DNA from 3 places in the Roseiflexus sp. RS-1 genome. Region 2 is predicted to be linked to each of the others. Evidence: riboswitches for the same ligand, from Rfam matches in the RefSeq annotation. Region 2 holds a riboswitch; each other region holds the start of a gene.

Region 1 (6,595 bases), 2.6 Mb from region 2:
GCGAGCTGGTTAATTTCCTTGAGACTTTGCCCCTCATCCCCCCTGCCCCTTCTCGCACACAGGGAGAAGGGGGAGTTTGGGCATCCTGAAGCGCGTTTGCCCCTCATCGCCCCAACCCCCTTCTCCCACACGGGGAGAAGGGGGAGTCTGGGCGTCCTGAAGCCCAAAGCGAGAGAAGAAATGCAGGGGCTTGCCAAAAAACCTGCCGCTGGAAGCGGAGATGCCCTGGGTGCGCGCGCCTCCGGCGCGCACCCGGCGGGATGCCTGCAACCGGAGAAGGAGCGCCAGAAACGCGGTCGTCCCGCAATGACGACCACTCCGTTGCGGCGCCCGTTTGCCCCTCATCGCCCCAACCCCCTTCTCCCACACGAGGAGAAGGGGGAGTCTGGGCGTCCTGAAGCCCAAAGCGAGAGAAGAAATGCAGGGGCTTCCCAAAAAAACCTGCCCCCGGTGAGGCTTCCTTGCCCTCAGTGAGGGCTTCAGTTCGCACGACTCTGGGAGCGCGGGCGTCCCGCTTGTAGCGGCAGCAGGCTGGGAGCGCGGGCGTCCCGCAGCGGCAGCAGGCTGGGAGCGCAGGCGTCGCGCCCGCATCGGAGTAAAGCACTGAGTCGGTCACGCTCCGCCGAACACGCGGCGGAACCACGATTGTTGCCCCACTACCTGCTCCTGTGCCGGCACGTCGGTCAGACAGGAGTCGAAGGCCTTCTGAAGCGCATCGCCGTTCAATCCGCCGGGTATTCCGAGAAAGACCATCTGCGTGCCGGGAGGCGTGTCGCCCCACGGTTCTCCAACCGAGACCGTAATCCGCACGCCGACGATCTGGAGAATGGCGCGGCGGCCCGGTGTTTCTGCAAGATAGATGATCCCCTTGGCGCGAAAGATGGTTTCGGGCAGGTCTTGCAGAACGGTACGCAACTTTTTCAGCGCAAATGGGCGATGATTGACATAACTCCACGAGCTGAACTCAGTTGTATGGTCGTGGTGGTGCTCGTGGTCGTGGTCGTGGTCGTGGTCGCAGTGCGGACCGTGCTCGTGGTCGTGGTCGTGGGCATGGAGGCGGGACACGACCGGCGGTTGAACGTCCAGTTTGTAGCGCCCGACGCCCAGCAGCAGGCTCATCGGCACATCGCCGTGGATGGCGGGGAGAATACGGGCGCGGGGCACGATCTGGCGCACCCACTGCTCCACGTCGGCGCGCTGCTCCGCGCTCACCAGATCGACTTTGCTCAATACAACCACGTCGGCTGCGCTGATCTGATGGATGATCAGGTCCTCGTAGTACTGTTGCTTGCGAACATATTCCACGTCGACGACGGTGATGACCGAATCAAGATGGAAGAAAGGGCGCAGTTCGGGAAGGTCGAACGTTTCCGCCACCGCCCACGGGTCGCTCACGCCGCTTGCCTCGATGATCAGATACTCCGGCGGTTCCTCGCGGTCGAGCAGGAGCAGCGCCGTTTTGAGCAGGTCGCCGCGGATCGAACAGCAGATGCACCCGTTGGCGAGCGAGATCGTCTCGCCCTCGACGCCGACAACGAGTTGCGTATCGATGTTGATGCTGCCGAAATCGTTTACCAGCACAGCAACTCTCAATCCGTGGTCGGCATGGAGTATCCGGTTGAGCAGCGTTGTTTTACCGGCGCCGAGGAAACCGGTCAGAATAGTGACCGGCACAGGGCGGAGCGGCGCTTCTATAGACATGCTTCTCCTCCTCATGTACGACAAAGGTTACGACCGGCGACGCGGAGTGCAGCATGGGCATCCCGGACCATGGAGCGCACGGGCGACCTGTTGCGGGCTGGCGTACACCGGCGTCGGCGAGCTGCGTGAGCGGAAACTGAATGAACTGATGTCACGGGTGCACAACCCGTGACAGACAGGACACTCGACCGGGTCGTCGGCGCGTGCGGCAGGTCGCAACTCTTCGATCTCGATCTCGCACTCCGGGCAGGTGTAGGTGTAGAGTGGCATTGGTGTTTCATTTCCTGGAATTGTAAGTGTGATATATGCTATCACTTAAGAATCGAGATGTCAATGAGAATCGTTTGACATCTCTCCCAAAACCGTGCATACTATGTGCAAAGGTATTGCAAGTGTCACATTGCCAGCGTATTCCGGCGCAGGTTCAGTGGCGGAAAGAAAGGTCTCTCATGAGCATCTACGAGATGACTGCCAATCTTATTGACGGCACACCGAAGTCCCTCGGCGACTACCGGGGCAAGGTGCTTCTCATTGTGAACGTTGCGAGCAAATGCGGATTTGCGCCGCAGTATGCCGGTCTTGAAGCGCTCTACCGTCGTTACCAAAATGATGGTCTGGTTGTGCTGGGGTTCCCGTGCGACCAGTTTGGCAGGCAGGAGTTCGATGATCCCAACGCGATTCAGCAGTTCTGTACGCGCAATTATGGGGTCAGCTTCCCGATCTTCGAAAAGGTTGACGTCAACGGTCCGCACACGCATCCATTGTTTGCGTATCTGAAGGCGGAGCGCCCTGGATTTCTGGGGACTCAAACGATCAAGTGGAACTTCACCAAGTTTCTGGTTGATCGCGAAGGGAAGGTGCGCCGTCGGTACGCTCCTACCGACACGCCCGAAGCGATCGAGCGTGATATTGTCGCTCTGCTCCGCCGTTCACATCCGGCTACGGCTCATTGAGTCGCAGCGATCGTCGAACAGCGCCCCAACGCCGCCGGCTCAACCTGCGGCGTTCTTTTTCAAGATCGTTCTACGTCAGTTGACAATAGAACTGATATGATCTATCATTTGCTGGCGTGCCTGACGACATGCATAGAGCGAGAAGTACGAACGTGAAGCAACAGCATTCTTTTCGTCCCCTGCCGGTTACCGTGCTGTCGGGGTTTCTTGGCAGCGGCAAGACGACGCTGCTCAACCATGTGCTTGCCAATCGCTCAGGACTGCGGGTGGCGGTCATTGTCAACGATATGAGCGAGATCAATATCGATGCGCAACTGGTGCGCAGCGGCGGTGCAGCGCTCAGCCGTACCGATGAGCGTCTGGTCGAGATGTCCAACGGATGCATCTGTTGCACGTTGCGTGAGGATCTGCTTGTCGAGGTGGCGCGTCTGGCGCGCGAGGGGCGCTTCGACTATCTTCTGATCGAGTCAACCGGCATTTCCGAGCCGTTGCCCGTGGCTGAAACCTTCACCTTCGCCGATGAAACGGGGGTCAGTCTGGCGGAACTGGCGCGCCTGGACACGATGGTGACGGTGGTTGACTCTTTCAATTTCCCACGCGATTTTTTCTCGACCGATGATCTGCGTGATCGCAATCTGTCCGCTGGCGAGGAGGATGAGCGGTCGGTGGTTGATCTGCTGATCGATCAGGTGGAGTTCGCCGATGTGCTGGTGTTGAACAAAGTCGATCTGGTCGATCCAGACGCGGTTGATCACCTGGAGGCGCTGCTGCGCAAACTCAACCCCGATGCGCGGATTGTGCGCACGAGTTTTGGGCGTGTGCCGTTGCACGAGATTCTGAACACCGGACGGTTCGATTTCGAACGTGCGGCGCAGGCGCCCGGCTGGCTCAAAGAATTGCGCGGCGAGCACACGCCGGAGACCGAGGAGTACGGTATTTCGAGTTTTGTCTACCGTGCGCGACGTCCATTCCACCCGCAGCGCTTCTGGGACCTGATCCACGATGCGTGGCCCGGCGTGTTGCGCTCGAAAGGTCTGATCTGGCTGGCGACGCGAATGCAGGTGAGCGGCATCTGGTCGCAGGCTGGAAATGCGTGTCGGGTTGAACCTGGCGGGATGTGGTGGGCGGCGTTGCTCGAGGACGAACTGCCCGATGACCCCGATGTAGAGGCGCAACTGGCGCAGGTGTGGCATAGCCGCTGGGGTGATCGACGGCAGGAACTGGTGCTGATTGGTCAGGATATGGACGAAGCTGCGCTCCGTGCCCGCCTCGACGCATGTTTGCTGACCGATGCAGAAATGGCGCTGGGACCGGAAGGTTGGGCGCAGTTTGAGGATCCGTTTGGTGTGTGGACGGTCTGGGAACTGGGATCTGGTGGTTAATTCGGAGAAGTCGTCTATCTGGAGGGAAGATATTCATGAAGGTTGCATACGTGTTCGCTACCGATATGTCGGCTACCTACAAACTGGGGAAGATGATCCTGCCGCAACTTGAACAGGGGGTTCACGGCGCGCAGGTGGTGGGGATGATGTTTTTCGACGACAATCTGTATGTATTACGTCGAGGTGATCCAATCGGTGAGCGCCTGGCGAAGATCGCAAAGGAGCAGAACATTCTGCTGATGGTGTGTGACCGGTGCGCCATCGAGCGCGACCTAGGTGAGGGCGATTTCACGCAGTGCGGCCTCGGGCAGGTGAGAGCGAAAGGACTGGTCGAGGGCGTGGTCGCCGGTTGTTTCCCGCAACTGTACGAAGCCTTGTCCGGCAATCCGCCGGATCAGGTGATTACGCTGTGAGGCGGGTGGGAGGACAAAATCGTTTCAGCCCTCATCTTCCGTCCCCTCCTGCGCTGCGGAATAGGGGTTCTGCGATAGATTTGCTGCACCATGGCACCCAAGAATCCGTGACACGAACCGATGTTCTGCTCGGCTTTAAACCTTACAAGAGCAGGTTCTTCCGGCAGGAGGGGCGGATTTGAGACTTGCCTTTCCGGTTGTGGTCATCCGTCTCGCTCCCGACGCCTTTCGTGAACAGGTTTCAACTAAGGTGATGGTATATCGTCTTGCCACGTGATCAATAAGTGAGTATCATGCTATTTGTACTAGATAAACCTTTCAAACGTCGCGGTGACCCGCAGGCCCGGATGCCAGGGCGTAAAGGTGGAAGCTGGTGCAAGTCCAGCGCTGTGCCGCAACTGTAACCGATCGTATCGTCGGAAGCCAGGATGCCTGCCGCGACACTGTGTGTTCGACCCTTCTCGAGCTAAGGAGGAGAACCATGTTCCAGTCCATATTCTCTGCATCATCCTGCGATAGTTATCGCGTTCCCTGGCATTCAGTATGTCACTGATCGCCGATCAGCAGTATCAGGCGTGGCTTGATCCTGGTGATGGCGTTTTGTTCGCTCACGAGGATTCGTGTGCGCTGGTGATCGTTCGAGGGGAGCGCATTATGTCTGATTCCCTGTTCGATTTCGCTGCCGTCTGGGCAGAGCGTATGTGGCGGCATCCTTCTGAACGGCTTGATCCGGCGAAGGATCGGGCGTTCTGGCAGGAGTATGCGGAGCGCTACGATGAGCGCGCCGGTGATACTGCTGCTATTGCGCAGACGCTGGCGATCATCGGCGACCTGCTGCACCCCGATGATACGCTGCTCGATGTGGGTGCGGGAACCGGGCGTTTCACGCTGCCCCTTGGAGCACGGGTGCGCCATGTGACCGCGCTGGATCAGTCGTCGGCAATGCTGCATGTGCTCAGGCGCAAGGCGTATGCGCGAGGAATCACGAATATCACGCTGCTCGAAGCCGACTGGCAGGATGCAGTGGTCGAACCGCACGATGTTGTACTTGCCGCCTGGTCGCTCTATCGCCTGGTTGATCTGCGTGCAACGCTGGAAAAGATGGTTACCGTTACGCGTCGCGCGTTGGTGATCGTCAGCGGCGTTGGCAGCAGTCCGCCACACCGTTCGCTGATCGAGGCGATCTGTGGGAAGTGGACGGAGTCGCTGGATCCGAATCACTTGTTGATTGCAGGAACACTCTGGCAGATGGGACTGCTGGCAGACGTGCGGGTTGTCAGTGAGACCCGTGAGATCGTCGGTTCGACGCCATACGCTGTTGCGCAACTGCTCGCGCCGGATGCATCTCCTGATGCGCTCGATGCTCTGGAGGAGGGCTTGCTGCCGCTTCTACAACGCTGCGAGAACGGATGGCGCTACGCTTATCCGCAGATGGTCGGCATCGTGGTGTGGCTTTCGGGCAGTACGCTGTCCGTGTCGGTTTAGTGCTGCATCATTGGATACATAAAGGAGGTTCACATGATTGCACGGTTGACGCTCCGCGACGTCGTCTTCCTCGCAGTTGTCGCCGCCTGTCTGCTCGCTGTCAGTTTCCTGGTTGTGCCGCTGGTTATCAGTCTTCCAATCCCTGGCATTCGTTCGCTGGCGCCCTCGCCTTTCTACGGTTTGCTGCTGGCAGTTGCGCTGCTCAAGGTGCGCCAGCCCGGTACACTGTTCGTTGTCGTGAGTCTCGTCGGTCTGGTGCTGTTGATGATGGCATGGGTGATGTTTGCGATCAATGTTATTGCGGGGGCGCTGGCAGAGCTTATTGTGCTTGCAGTGTTCCGATCCTATCAGCGCAATGAGGCGGTACTGCTGGCGGCTGGTCTGTATATGCCGCTGACCGTGCTGGTCGGTCTGGGTATCGGCGCGGTGGTTGGAGGTCCGACGATTGCGCGGTTCCTGATGAATCCGTGGCTGATTGTGCCGGTTCTGGGCGCAACGGCGCTCTTGAGTTTTATCGGCGCCTGGGCAGGGTTGCGTCTGGGGCAGGAGTTGCGGGTTGCGGGTGTGCTGCGGGCGTAAGGAAGGGCGTGTTCGATGTTCCAGCGACTATGGCTTGCATCCGTGGCGCAGCCGCTGCATCCGCTGCTCAGCGTCGCCTGTG
Region 2 (6,595 bases):
GGTAACCGGCAGCCTGCATTGCCCGGAGGATGCGCATCAGCGAAGCAGGTGCGTCAAGACCGACCGCGTTGCCGATGCGCTGCGCTTTGGCGCTGCTGTTGGTAAAAATGAAGGCGATCCGTTTCTCCGCGTTCGGTTTGTGGCGCAGCCGCGCGAGGCGACGGGCAAGCCCCGCGAGGCGCTCCATCCGCTCTTCGTCGGCGACCGAGCGCGCCGGTGCTTCACCTTGCTGCTCTTTGAATGCGACCGGCACACCGATGATCCGCCCGTCGAACTCCGGGATCGCCACATTCATCGCCGTGTCGAGCGGACCAAGCCCCCGACCGTTGCGCAGCCACTCGTCGCGTGATGTGCTGCTCACCAGCGCCTGGATCACCGGAACGTCGAGGGTCGCAAAGGGGTGAGGATCGGTTTCGCCAAGCGCAAAACTCAGCGTACTGATCACGACGTCCACCGGTCCCGCGTCGGTAAGCGCCCGCAGCGCTTCGGGACCACGACCACCAGCCGCATCCTTGAGCGATTGGGTATATACGGCGCAAACGCGCATTCCCTGGTTGTGGAGCGCTGTGATCAGCGTGTCGATAAATGCGGTATTGCCGCTCAACAGGTGCGCCCGGTAGAAGAGCACTCCGGCAACCGGACGTTTGTCATCAGGCGCATCAGCGCAGCACGACGATAAGGTCGGTGTGTAGACGCCGTGCATCGGCAGTTCCACCGGCGCCTCATACCCCCACCCGCTCAGCAGGAGGTGATCGCTGAGACACTGAAGCCCGCTGGCGAGGTTCGCCGGTCCGCCGTACTGGAAGTAGGCGCTGACGAGCAACGCAAGCGGCACGCCGACCGTCGAACGCGCCATCAGATCCGGGTCGAGCGCTTCGACGGCGGGAATACAGAGCAAAAAGCCGCCGGTTGTCGCAGCCCACTCCTGGAGTCGCTCCAGGCCATACGCAAATGCGCTGGCGCTATGGAGACGCGCGACAACGACCGCCACACCTGGCAGGGCTTCGCGCAGGAGGCGATCAACTGCCGTGTCATCCGCCAGGCGCCCGACGTGCGCCGCCCGCAGCGGTGCAAACCCATCGGGCAGCAGCGCACGCGCCTGTTCGAGCGCCAGGAGGTCGGTATCCGCCTGGCTGAGCACCAGAATCCCATCGCCGATCATGGCTGGCAGCGGCTCGTGGCGTTGCGTGAGTGAACCACCGCCATCCCAGGCGAAACCGTTGAACATCAGCGGCGCCAGCGCAGGCGGCGGCGCAAGATCATGGTCGGCGGCGAGCAGCGCCTCGATGTAATCGTAGAGCACGGGAACGAGCGCCTCATCGTTGAGCGAATGAAACCAGTAGGGGCGACCATCGAGGATCAAGAGCGCGACATTCGCAAGCGGGCACGGACCCAGACATCCGCCCTGGCTCAAATGCACCTGATTGCGCAGTTTGCGGCGCTCCCACTCATGGTGGTAGCGCCAGGTTGGAACGGGGGCGAAGCCGCGTTCGGTATGACCACAGCAGCACCCGGTTGCGCAGACGATCAGCATGCCGCGGCGCGCGCCGGCATTGACCATCCGCCCATCGATGCGCTGAACCATGTTGCGTTTGAGCCGTTCTGCCATGCGCCTTCCTTCAGCAGATCACAGGCAACAACCGGTCGGCAACGCTTCACCCGCCATAAAGACGCGACCTGTCCGGAGCGCCGCCACGCCCGTGTCAGTACTCCACGCCCTTTTGCGCCCGGATGCCCTGATCACGGAACGGATGCTTCACCTCGCGCATCTCTGTCACCAGATCGGCAAAATCGATCAGCGCCTGCGGCGCGTTCCGCCCGGTGATGATCAGGTGGAGCATCGGCGGCTTGTGCTGACGCAACCAGTCGATCACGTCGGTCGTATCAACCCAACCGTAGTTCAGCACATACGTGAATTCGTCCAGCAGGAAAATGTCATACGCACCGCTGACGATCCGCGCTTTTGCTGTTTCCCAGCCATGGACCGCCTTTGCCTGGGTTTCATCGAGATCACGGCTCGTCCAGGTGAAGCCGTCTCCCATTGGCGTCAGTTCGATCCCCATGCGCTTCAGTGCGCGCAGTTCGCCATAGTTCGCGTTTTCGTGCTTCAAGAACTGAATTCCTCCCACGCGCATATCGCGGCCCCACGCGCGCAGCAGGATGCCCAGCGCTGCGGTTGTTTTTCCCTTGCCATTCCCGGTATTGACAATGACCAGCCCCTTCTGCACACGATTGGCGCGCGCAGCCTCTCGCCGCTCCTGTGCTTCGGGCGTTGAGCCGGGACTCTGCGCCGCGCCGGTTGATGTGTCGGTCTGCTCATCACCGTTCGAAGCATCGTTTGCAGCTTCTGGGGTCTGCTGACTCAGGTGTTCTTCAGAAGTCATCGTGCAAACCTTTCAACCAATTCGCGAATTTGTGAATCCCTCAGCATACACACGAATGCGTCTCGCTGTTCTCCTGGTGCAACGCCATCACAGGGCAAGTATGCACATGTGCCATCCAACCAAAAACCCCGGCCTCTTTCGAGAACCGGGGCGACAGAGTACAATGCGATCCAAAAGGAACGCGCATTCTGTTCACCCTCCCTGGCTCGAGAAGGGCTGAACAACATACATCGCGGCAGGCATCCTGGCTTCCGGCACTACGAACCGGTTACAGTTGCGGCACAGCGCTGGACTTGCACCAGCTTCCACCTTTACGCCCTGGCATCCGGGCCCTGCGGGTCACCGCGACGGTCGTTGCATTGGACAGGTGCACATGCACTGACTCCGCCACTATGTCCGGCGAGATAGACACCGTATTGTGTTCCAGAGTCGCGTGCGGAGCTATTATAGCACAACCCGACTGCCAGGCTGTGCAACGAACGAACGCGATTCGGCTTCAAATGGGAGCGAGGGCATCTTGCCCTCGTAGCCGCGACGAGGGCGGTACGCCCTCGCTTCGCGCGTGTGTTCCCCCAGGTGTAAACAGTTACCCGCCGCTCACGAGTCGTTCAGCACAATGACGCGCGGACCGGCAGTGCTGAAGACGCAACCCTTCGGATATGCGCCGCAGGTGCACCCGCGCCTGCTGCCAGCGCATCCGCTGACCGCAGTATCCTTCAGACGACCCTTGCGCACCCAGAATGCGATCATGCCTTCGAGCGCGCCCGGTTCGATCTGCAACTGCCGACTCAATTCATCGAGCGACACTGGACCGTTTGCCGCTTCAAGCGCTTCGAGAATCTGGTAGAGCATCCTTGTTCACCTGTAACCTGCAATGTGCTCCTGGGCGCCTCGCCTCGTCCCCCTCGCCTCATCCCCTCTCGCCCCTACACGTTGTCGTCCACCGTTCAACGTGCAACGTTCAACCTTCAACCCCTCTCGCCTCGCGCCTCGCGCCTCATCCCCTCACCCCTGCATCCCCAGCAGCACCCCGCCCTGGAACACAAGGAACGCCGCGAGCCACGCGATGGCGAACTGCCCCAGCAGACTGACCAGCATCCAGGGTGTGCCAAATTCGTGCCGGTTTGCCGCGAGCGCCGCGACGCACGGGGTGTAGAGCAGCACGAAGACCAGGAATGCCAGCGCCGCCAGTGTGCTGTGGCCGCCGCTGCTCGCTGCGAAGCCGGTTCGGATGGCGGCTGCCAGTCCTTCCGCTACAGGTTCTTCCTCCGCCTCGACCAGGTTGATGCCGACGATCCCCGGCAGGGCGCGCAGCGCATCGGCGACAGCTGCACCGAAACTATTGACGATGCCGCTCAGATCATCGGCGAGCGTCGCCGGTTCGTCGCCTGGAGCGCCGTCCTCCTCCACAGCGCCGCCATAGACCTGCATCAGCGTGCCGACAACCACTTCCTTGGCGATCAGACCGGTCACCAGCGCGCCACTCGTTTCCCAGCGCCCAAAACCAAGCGGCGCAAACACCGGCGTTGCTGCGTTCGCAACGGCAGCAAACGCGCTCTGATCGACTGGCGTTTCGGCGAACGATCCCTCACCGATCGGCATGGCGAGCAACAACCAGACGACGATACTGGTTGCCAGAATAATCGTTCCCGCCTTGCGCACAAAGGACGACGTGCGCTCCCACATCTGCCGCCAGACGCCGCGCAACGTCGGCATCCGGTACGGCGGCAATTCCAGAACGAACGGCGCCTGCGGCTCGCGGCGGAACAGCGTCTGCCGCAGCAACGCGCCCATTCCAACCGCCACCACAATGCCGGTGAGATACAACCCGAAGATCACCTGACCTGCAGAGGCGGGGAAAAAGACCATCGCAATCAGCACATACACCGGCAGACGCGCGCTGCAACTCATAAACGGAACCAGCAGACCGGTCAGTATCCGGTCACGACGACTATCGAGCGTCCGGGTAGCATAGATTGCCGGCACCGAGCATCCAAACCCGACGATCATCGGCAGAAAACTCTTGCCATGCAGACCGAGCGCGCGCATCAACCGGTCCATCACGAACGCCGCGCGCGCCATGTACCCGGAGTCTTCCAGCAGCGCGAGAGCAAAATAGAGCGACAGCAGCACCGGCACGAATGCCAGCACCCCACCGACGCCAGCGATGACGCCATCGACCAGCAGCGACTCGACCCACCCGCCATCGGCGCCGACCATCGCCAGCAGCGCAACCGTCCAGCGACTGACCGGACCGCTCAACACACCGTCGAGCCAGTCCACAAACGGCGCAGCAACGTCGGTGGTCAACTTGAACACCACCCACATCACCGCCAGGAAAATCGGGATGCCCAGCCAGCGATGCGTCACCACACGGTCGATGCGATCGGAGAGAGTCACCGGCGCCTCAACCGGACGACGCACCGCCTGCGTGGCGATTGTGTGGACAAAACGATACCGCTGGTCAACAAGAGCAACATCCAGATCATCGCCGTAGATCGCGTGCAGTCGTTCCAGGCTCGCATCCAGCGCCGCAGCAACCGCAGGACCGCCAAGTTCACGGATGTCGTTCAGCAGCGACTCGTCTCCTTCAAGCGCCTGGATCGCCAGCCAGCGCGACGGATACACTGCCAGAGCAGGCGTTTGCGCGAACAGTTCCGCCAGATGGTTCAGTTCCGTCTCGATTGGCGACGGATAACGGAATGGCGCCTGATTGATAAACATCTCGACTGTTGTCATCATGCCACCTTTCGTACCGTCTGACGAACCTCCAGCCCTTCAATCAGCGTCGTCATTGCCGCTTTCAGCGCCGCCACCCCTTCGTTCTTGCTGGCGACCAGCGACACAACCGGCACACCCAATCCCCTGGCAAGGGCATCGGGGTTGAGTGTCATCCCACGCGCCGCCGCGACATCGATCATATTCAGGGCGACCAGAAGACGCGCACCGGTTTCGAGCAGTTGCGTCGTCAGATACAGGTTGCGCTCCAGATTGGCGGCATCCACGACATTGATCACGAGATCGGGGCAGTCGCGCACGATGAAATCACGTGCGATCTGCTCTTCGAGCGAACGCGCCGCCAGGCTATACGCGCCGGGAAGATCAACTATCGTCACCACACGCCCATCGAGTGCCAGTTGACCCTCTTTCCGCTCGACGGTCTTGCCGGGCCAGTTACCGACGTGCTGCCGCAAACCGGTCAGCGCATTGAAGATGGTGCTCTTGCCGACATTCGGATTACCGGCGAGCGCAACGATCACGTCCTTCATCGAGAACTCCCCTTCTCCAGGACGGCGACGAGCAATGCCTGCGCCAGTGGATACCCAAGCGCCATGCGCGTATCGCCGACGGCAACCATTAACGCGCTGCCGCTATCGGCGACGACCGACACTTCAACACCGGGAATGAAGCCAAGTTCTGCCAGGCGATGCGCCGTGCGCTGGCTGCCGTTGATGCCGACCAGTCGCGCGCGCACGCCCTGACCGACGAACATCAGAGGAATAGAGTGATTATGCAGTTGCATTGATCGGCTCCACCTGAATACAACGTGCGTCGCTCTTCCGCAGCGACAGATGATACCCTTTGACGGTCAGTTCGAGCGGATCGCCGAGCGGCGCCAGCCCTGTCAACGTCACCGTTTCACCGTGAACAAGCCCCATATCGAGCAATCGCCGCCGCAACGCACGGTCGCCGCCAATGCGCACAATGATTGCGCTGCGACCACGGGGAAGCTGGTCGAGGGTCACAGAAGTTCCATCGGACATACGCGTTTCCTTTGCCAGGAATGTTCTGGCATTCCTCATCGAAGTCGCGTGAATAGTTAGGGTACACCTTAACTTTCGTTATACAGACTCATTCTCATGACTGCAAGTGGAAAACACACAACCAGAAGGAAAGAAAAGGTGACAAGGGACGAGTAGGGGCGAGAGAGGTTGAAGGTTGACCGTTGCACGTTGAACGGCGGACGACAACGTGTAGGGGCGCAGCGCCGCTGCGCCTGTACCGGGGGCAGCGGCGGCGGCGAGGGGGACGAGGCGAGGGGCAATGTAGGGGCGTAGCGCCGCTGCGCCTGTACCGGGGGCAGCGGCGGCGGCGAGGGGCGAGGCGAGGGGCAATGTAGGGCGCAGCGCCGCTGCGCCTGTACCGGGGGCAGCGGCGGCGGCGAGGGGCGAGAGAGGTTGAAGGTTGACCGTTGCACGTTGAACGGCGGA
Region 3 (6,595 bases), 2.6 Mb from region 2:
TATGAGCGGATCGATGCCGACTCTCCACAGTTCGAGCGATTGTTCGTGCGCCTGTTCGCCCCATATACCGTCTGAAACCGCCTGAATGCGCGACTACGCACGATGATGTCGCTCCTGTGCCGCCGACATCACAGGAGTGAAGTAGCGCCCATGACAATAATGTATTTCATCTCAATGCTGCGCCCCAACACCCACCTGTACGATGTGGCGCTGGATATCCATCCCATCGAAGAACCAACCCTCGATCTGGCGCTTCCTGCCTGGACGCCAGGATCGTACCTGATCCGCGATTATGCGCGCCATGTACAATCATTCGCCGTCACGGACGATCAGGGCGCGCCATTGCCATGGCGAAAGATCGACAAAACCACCTGGCGTATCGAAAACGGCGCCGCCCGGCGCATCCGGGTCACCTATCAGGTCTATGCGTTCGAGTTGAGCGTCCGCACCAGCCACCTCGACAACACGCATGGCTATTTCAATCCTTCTAATATCTTCATGTATCGCTGCGGTCACGCTCATGAACCATGCCTGGTCCATGTCCAGACCCCTCCTGGATGGCGAATAACGACCGGTCTCGCACCTGCGCCGGAGCAAAACGATGGATGGGTCACATTCCACGCCCACGATTACGACGAACTGGCTGATTCACCGTTCGAGTGTGGCACGCACCGCGTGCTGACGTTTGAGGTGGACGGCATTTCCCACGACATTGCGCTCTGGGGACGCGGCAACGAAGACGAGCAGCGGATACTGACCGATACACGCACCATTGTTGAAACCACACGCGCTATGTTCGGTCGCCTGCCATACCGTCGCTACGTCTTCATCGTCCACCTGGTCGATGGCGGGTATGGCGGTCTGGAGCATCGTAACAGCGTATCGAATATCGTTGATCGCTGGGGATTCCGTCCTGCACGTTCGTACGAAAAGTTCCTGGCGCTCACTGCCCATGAGTTCTTCCACGTCTGGAATGTCAAGCGCATTCGCCCCGCACCGCTGGGACCGTTCGACTACACCCGCGAAAACTATACCCGTCAGTTATGGGTGATGGAGGGCATCACCAGTTACTACGATCACCTGATCCTCCTGCGCGCCGGGTTGATCAGCCGCGAACGCTATCTCGAAACGATCGCTGACGATATCAAACTGTTGCAGAGTCAACCGGGACGCGCGTTGCAGTCGCTCGAACAGAGCAGTTTCGACGCCTGGATCAAGTTCTACCGCCCCGATGAGAATGGACCCAACAGCAGCGTCTCGTACTATCTGAAGGGGAGCCTGGTTGCGCTCCTGCTCGACCTGGAAATCCGACGGCGCACCGGCGGCGCGCGTTCGCTCGACGATGTGATGCGCCACCTCTATGCGGAATATGCGGATGACCACGTGCACGACCTCTACAGCGGCGATCGGGTGAAGCGCCCCGGTTTCGATGACGACGACGGCTTCTGCCGCGCAGTCGAAACCGTCGCTGGCGAGGAAGACGGCGCGTACCGGACATTCCTGGCGCATGCAGTATCCGGCACAGGCGAGCTTGATTATGCACGCGCCTTCGAAACAGTTGGATTGCACCTCGTGTGGGGACATACGCTTGAAAAAGAGAATGATCATCTGCCAGCATGGCACGGGTTGCGTCTCAAGACCGAGCATGGTCGCCTCAAGGTATCGGTCGTCCTGGCGGGCGGACCCGGCGAAGCTGCCGGGATCTACGCTGGCGACGAACTGATTGCTCTCGATGGTGTCCGAATTGACGAAGAGCGCCTCAAGGCGCGGATGGCGGAGCGACAACCAGGACAGACAGTTGTGTTCAGCCTGTTCCGGCGCGACGATCTCCTCCACGTTCCGCTGCAGCTCGCCGAAGCGCCACCCGACACCCTCACGATCGCACCGGTCGAGGCGCCAACCGATGAGCAGACCCGCCAGCTCGAAGCATGGTTGAAGGTGATAGCCTCCTGATGAAGCATGAGTCGCTGTGCTCTGTCAACAAGCAGGGTTCGCAGGCGTCCTGTGAGCCACGCCAGGCGTCCGCGACAGTTCGCCGACATGCATTTCGGCAGGCGTCCTGTAAGCTACACGGGGAGACCGCAACAGTTCGCCGAAATTATGGAGATTGAGCAACTTAAACCCGGTATGCGCCTCTTGCTGTCGGGCTGATGGAGATTGAGCATTAAATCCGGTATGCGCCTCGTGCCGTCGGGTTGAAGCCCTCGGCTATGCAGGGCGAAGCCCGCCTGCGCGGGCTATAGTGGAATAATTACTCAAAGACCATACGCCCTCGGCTATGCAGGGCAAAGCCCGCCTGCGCGGGCTATACCGGATTATGTATTCAAAGACCACAATTTCGATCAACACCTACTCAACGGGAATGCAGCAACAGCAGGGACAGGAGGAACGTCTGCCATGTCCGATCTCACCCATCTGACAATCGCCGAAGCCGCCGATCTGCTGGCGCGGCGTGAGATCGCCGCAGTCGAATTGACTGAAGCGCACCTGCGTCGGATTGACGCCCACGACGCCCGCCTTAACAGTTTCATCACCATCACTTCTGACCACGCGCTCACACAGGCGCGCGCTGCCGATGCTGAGCTGACTCGCGGCATCCGGCGCGGTCCGTTACACGGCATCCCGCTTGCGCTGAAAGACCTGTACGATACTGCTGGCATTCGCACCACCGCTGGCTCGACATTCTTCGCCGACCGCGTCCCCGACACCGATGCCCGCGCTGTGACGCTGCTCTACCAGGCAGGCGCAGTGCTCCTCGGTAAACTGAATATGCACGAGTGGGCGCTGGGAGTGACCAACATCAATCCGCACTACGGTCCTTCGCGCAACCCCTGGGATCCATCACGAATCACCGGCGGTTCGTCCGGCGGCGCCGCTGCCGCACTGGCAGCCGGTCTCTGCATGGGCGCGTTGGGCAGCGATACCGGCGGCAGCATCCGTATTCCGGCGTCCCTCTGCGGTATCGTTGGTCTCAAGCCAACCTTTGGGCGGGTAAGCCTGCAAGGGGTTATTCCGCTGAGCTGGAACCTCGACCACGCCGGACCGATGGCGCGCACCGTGACCGACGCCGCATTGCTGCTCCAGGCAATTGCCGGATATGATCCGGACGATCCGGTGAGCGTTGCGCTGCCGGTCGATAATCTGCTCGCAACGCTCGATGCAGGCGTGACCGGATGGCGTATCGCCCTGGCAACCGATGCACACTTCGGTGAAGCCGATCCGGAGGTGATCTCCGCCGTCCGTCGCGCGGCAACCGTTTTCGAGGAACTGGGCGCCCGCGTGGAAGCGGTTGATCTCAGCCAGGGGCGTGAAGCAGCGCAAATGAACGCGCTGATGACAACCAGCGATGCAGCCGCATTCCACCGCGACCGTCTGCGCGATCACCCGCACCGGTTCGGCGCCGATGTACTGGCGCGTATGGAACGTGGCGCACAGTTCACGTCGACCGAGTATATCCTGGCGCGTCGCTTTCAGAGCGAATGGCGCCGACGCCTGGAACGCCTCTTCGATCAGTTCGATCTGTTGTTGACGCCTGCCACACCGATCACTGCGCCGGTCATCGAAGGGCTGGATTCAATCGAAGCGGCGCGTCAGTTGACCCGCTGCACCGCGCCGTTCAATCTCGCCGGTCTCCCTGCGCTCTCGCTGCCGTGCGGTCTGAGCGCCGCAGGATTGCCGATCGGGTTGCAGATCGTTGCCGCGCCCTGGAACGAAGCGCGGGTGCTGCGCGCAGGCAGGGCTTTCGAGAACGCAACGCAATGGCATCGCCAGACTCCGCCGGGATGGTGAGGTATGACGTCCACCAGCGACCAACCACGGTTCTATCTCGGCTGCGCAGTCTGGGCGCACCCATCCTGGAGCGGTGTTCTCTTCCCCCGCAATGCGCGCAGCGCCGACTATCTGCGCCTCTACAGCCGACGCCTGACAACCGTTGAAGGCAATACCACCTTTTACGCCACGCCGTCTGCCGAAACGGTACGGCGATGGGCGGACGAAACACCGCCATCGTTCCGGTTCTGCTTCAAACTCCCGCGCGATGTCAGTCACCAGGGACCGCTGATGGCACGGATGCGCGAGACGGAGACGTTTGTCCAACGCATGGCGCCGCTCGGCGAGCGACTGGGACCGTTCTTCCTGCAACTTCCGCCAGGCTATACACCGCGCCAGATCGACGATCTCGCCGCATGGTTGCAGGCATGGTCTCCCGCGATCCCGCTGGCTGTCGAAGTGCGCCACAGCGACTGGTATACCCCACAGGAAGAAGCGGCGCTCATGGCGTTGCTGGAACGTCACGGCGTCGGGAGAGTGTTGATGGATGTGCGCCCGCTCGACCTGGGACCGTTGCCCGGCGCGGATGACGATCTGCGCCGCGCGCGTGACAACAAGCCGGATGTGCCGCTTCACCCGCTCCGAAGCGCATCGTTCACACTGATACGCTACATCGGCCATCCCGATGTGGCACGGAACGATCCGCTGCTCGACGAATGGGCAGCGCGATTGCGCACGTGGATCGCGGAAGGCACGACCGTTTTTTTCTTTATGCACTGTCCTGTAGAACGCGAGTCGCCACTCCTCTGTCGCGCGCTGCAACGCCGTCTTGAAGGCGCACCCGGCGTACCGCCGCTGCCGTGGGATAGCGCAACCGATGACGGCGAGCAACTGTCCCTGTTTTGAACCCTCACTTGCACACCTGATGAAGATGTGCTATTATCTCAACACCTTTCTCAAGTGAATACCATCGCGGTGACCCGCAGGCCCGGATGCCAGGGCGTAAAGGTGGAAGCTGGTGTAAGTCCAGCGCTGTGCCGCAACTGTAACCGGTGACAATCACCGGAAGCCAGGACGCCTGCCGCGATGTTGAATGTGTTCGACCCTTCTCGAGCCAGGGAGGAGAACATGCCTGACGCCCCTTTCTCTGCACAGTGGGCAGGTCATGTCGCCCCGGTTCTCGGAAGAGACCGGGGCGGTTCGTTGACGGGCAGTGGAACGATGCCGGTGCGGAGCGCCGTCTGCGTCGCGCAAGCGGAGGTTTCACGCCTGTGAGTGAGAACGACGACGATGACCTGCACCGCGAACTCGCACACTGCCAGGAACGTCTGCTGCGCATCGAACAAGACCTGGCGCTGCTCGGATGGCTGCCCACATCGTATGCCTGGACGCTGATAGAACAGTTGCACCACGAGCATGCCAGATGTGCATGGCTCTGGCGACTGATCGGCGTATCAGATCGCAACGCCTCACGAGATGAGCGCCGGAGTCGCAGATGAGCGCGTTTCCGGACGTTGCCCGTGTGTTCTGTACCCATTGGCGGACGGTAGAACCGGTTTGCTGAAACCCGTGTGGAGGAAGCACATGCAACGAGTATCCCGCTGGATAACTCTCTTGCTGCTGGCGACGGCGCTGATCGCGTGCAGCGGTCAGCAAACCGCAGCGCCAACACCAACAAATGCACTTCAGGCGCCGACGAGCGCGCCAACCATCGCACCAACCGCTGCACCACCGGCTGAACCCACAGCAGCGCCAACCGTTGCGGCGCCATCAGCGCCAGCTGCAAATCTGACCGAAGGATGCGTCACCGACTACGATCCAGAAATTGACTACTTCCCCGAAAAAGTCACCCTGAGCGATTCGGTTGGCTGGACAATCGAGTACTTCAACAACTACAAAGTCATTACCGTGCTCAACCCCTGGCGCAACGCCGATGTGCAGTTCCGCTACGTCCTGGTGCAATGCGGCACACCCCCGCCGACGGAGACGGGTGATGCGCTGGTGATCGAAGTTCCGGTGAACAGCATCATCACCATGTCCACCACGCATTTGCCGCATCTCAGCGAACTGGGCGTGCTCGATACACTGGTCGGCGTTGATAGTTTCCTGTACATCAACAACCCCGATGTGCGCAAGAAGATCGAAGCCGGCGAACTCGTCGAGATCGGCGGCGGCGGGCAGGTCAACGTCGAACAGGCGCTTGACCTGCAGCCAGACCTGATCATGACCTATGGCGTCGGCAATCCGGAATACGATGCTCACCCCAAATTGCTCGAAGCCAACCTGAAGGTCGTGCTGAACAGCGAGTACATGGAAACGTCGCCCCTGGGACGCGCCGAGTGGATCAAGTTCACGGCGGCATTCTTCAACCGGGAAGCAAAGGCGACTGAGGTCTACAACACGATTGTGAGCCGCTACAAGGAGATAGCCGCGAAAGCGCGCAACGTTGCAACCAGACCGACGGTGTTCGGCGATGCGCCGTTCCAGGGGACGTGGTATATGCCGGGGGGCAGAAGCTACGTCGCCCAACTGCTGGCTGACGCCGGCGCCGACTACCTCTGGGCGGATGACACCTCAACCGGGAGCCAGCCGCTGAGTTTTGAAGAGGTGTTCGAGCGTGCCCGCAATGCCGATTTCTGGCTGAATCCGGGTTCATGGAAGAGTCTGTCCGAAATCAAGGCGGCAGATGAGCGCCTCACCGGGTTCGCCGCCTTCCAGAACGGCAACGTCTTCAACAACAACAAGCGCCTCAACGAGAACGGCGGCAACGACTACTGGGAAACCGGCGTAACGAACCCGCACCTGGTGCTGGCGGACCTGATCAAGA

Evidence for each region. A riboswitch is a leader RNA that binds a small molecule or an ion and turns the genes downstream of it on or off. The one in region 2 is predicted to bind cobalamin.
Region 1: it holds a riboswitch for cobalamin, as region 2 does, so the genes downstream of both, ROSERS_RS24275 (class I SAM-dependent methyltransferase) here and cobO (cob(I)yrinic acid a,c-diamide adenosyltransferase) in region 2, are expected to answer to the same signal.
Region 3: it holds a riboswitch for cobalamin, as region 2 does, so the genes downstream of both, ROSERS_RS15865 (hypothetical protein) here and cobO (cob(I)yrinic acid a,c-diamide adenosyltransferase) in region 2, are expected to answer to the same signal.

What each region holds. Positions count from the first base shown of each region.
Region 1 covers NC_009523.1:3,895,894-3,902,488, reverse strand. The annotation lists gene ROSERS_RS15980 (CobW family GTP-binding protein) at 613-1,701, opposite strand; gene ROSERS_RS25155 (FmdB family zinc ribbon protein) at 1,729-1,971, opposite strand; gene ROSERS_RS15970 (glutathione peroxidase) at 2,151-2,654, shown strand; gene zigA (zinc metallochaperone GTPase ZigA) at 2,783-4,036, shown strand; gene ROSERS_RS15960 (SaoD/DsrE family protein) at 4,072-4,449, shown strand; cobalamin riboswitch at 4,761-4,903, shown strand; gene ROSERS_RS24275 (class I SAM-dependent methyltransferase) at 4,993-5,934, shown strand; gene ROSERS_RS15950 (hypothetical protein) at 5,968-6,513, shown strand; gene ROSERS_RS15945 (energy-coupling factor transporter transmembrane component T family protein) at 6,529-6,595, shown strand, end outside.
Region 2 covers NC_009523.1:687,376-693,970, reverse strand. The annotation lists gene cobN (cobaltochelatase subunit CobN) at 1-1,609, opposite strand, end outside; gene cobO (cob(I)yrinic acid a,c-diamide adenosyltransferase) at 1,704-2,384, opposite strand; cobalamin riboswitch at 2,602-2,746, opposite strand; gene ROSERS_RS02860 (FeoC-like transcriptional regulator) at 2,982-3,236, opposite strand; gene feoB (ferrous iron transport protein B) at 3,390-5,126, opposite strand; gene ROSERS_RS02850 (FeoB small GTPase domain-containing protein) at 5,123-5,653, opposite strand; gene ROSERS_RS02845 (FeoA family protein) at 5,650-5,907, opposite strand; gene ROSERS_RS02840 (FeoA family protein) at 5,894-6,148, opposite strand.
Region 3 covers NC_009523.1:3,873,937-3,880,531, forward strand. The annotation lists gene ROSERS_RS15845 (hypothetical protein) at 1-75, shown strand, start outside; gene ROSERS_RS15850 (M61 family metallopeptidase) at 151-1,953, shown strand; gene ROSERS_RS15855 (Asp-tRNA(Asn)/Glu-tRNA(Gln) amidotransferase GatCAB subunit A) at 2,398-3,789, shown strand; gene ROSERS_RS15860 (DUF72 domain-containing protein) at 3,793-4,674, shown strand; cobalamin riboswitch at 4,725-4,868, shown strand; gene ROSERS_RS15865 (hypothetical protein) at 5,040-5,267, shown strand; gene ROSERS_RS15870 (ABC transporter substrate-binding protein) at 5,353-6,595, shown strand, end outside.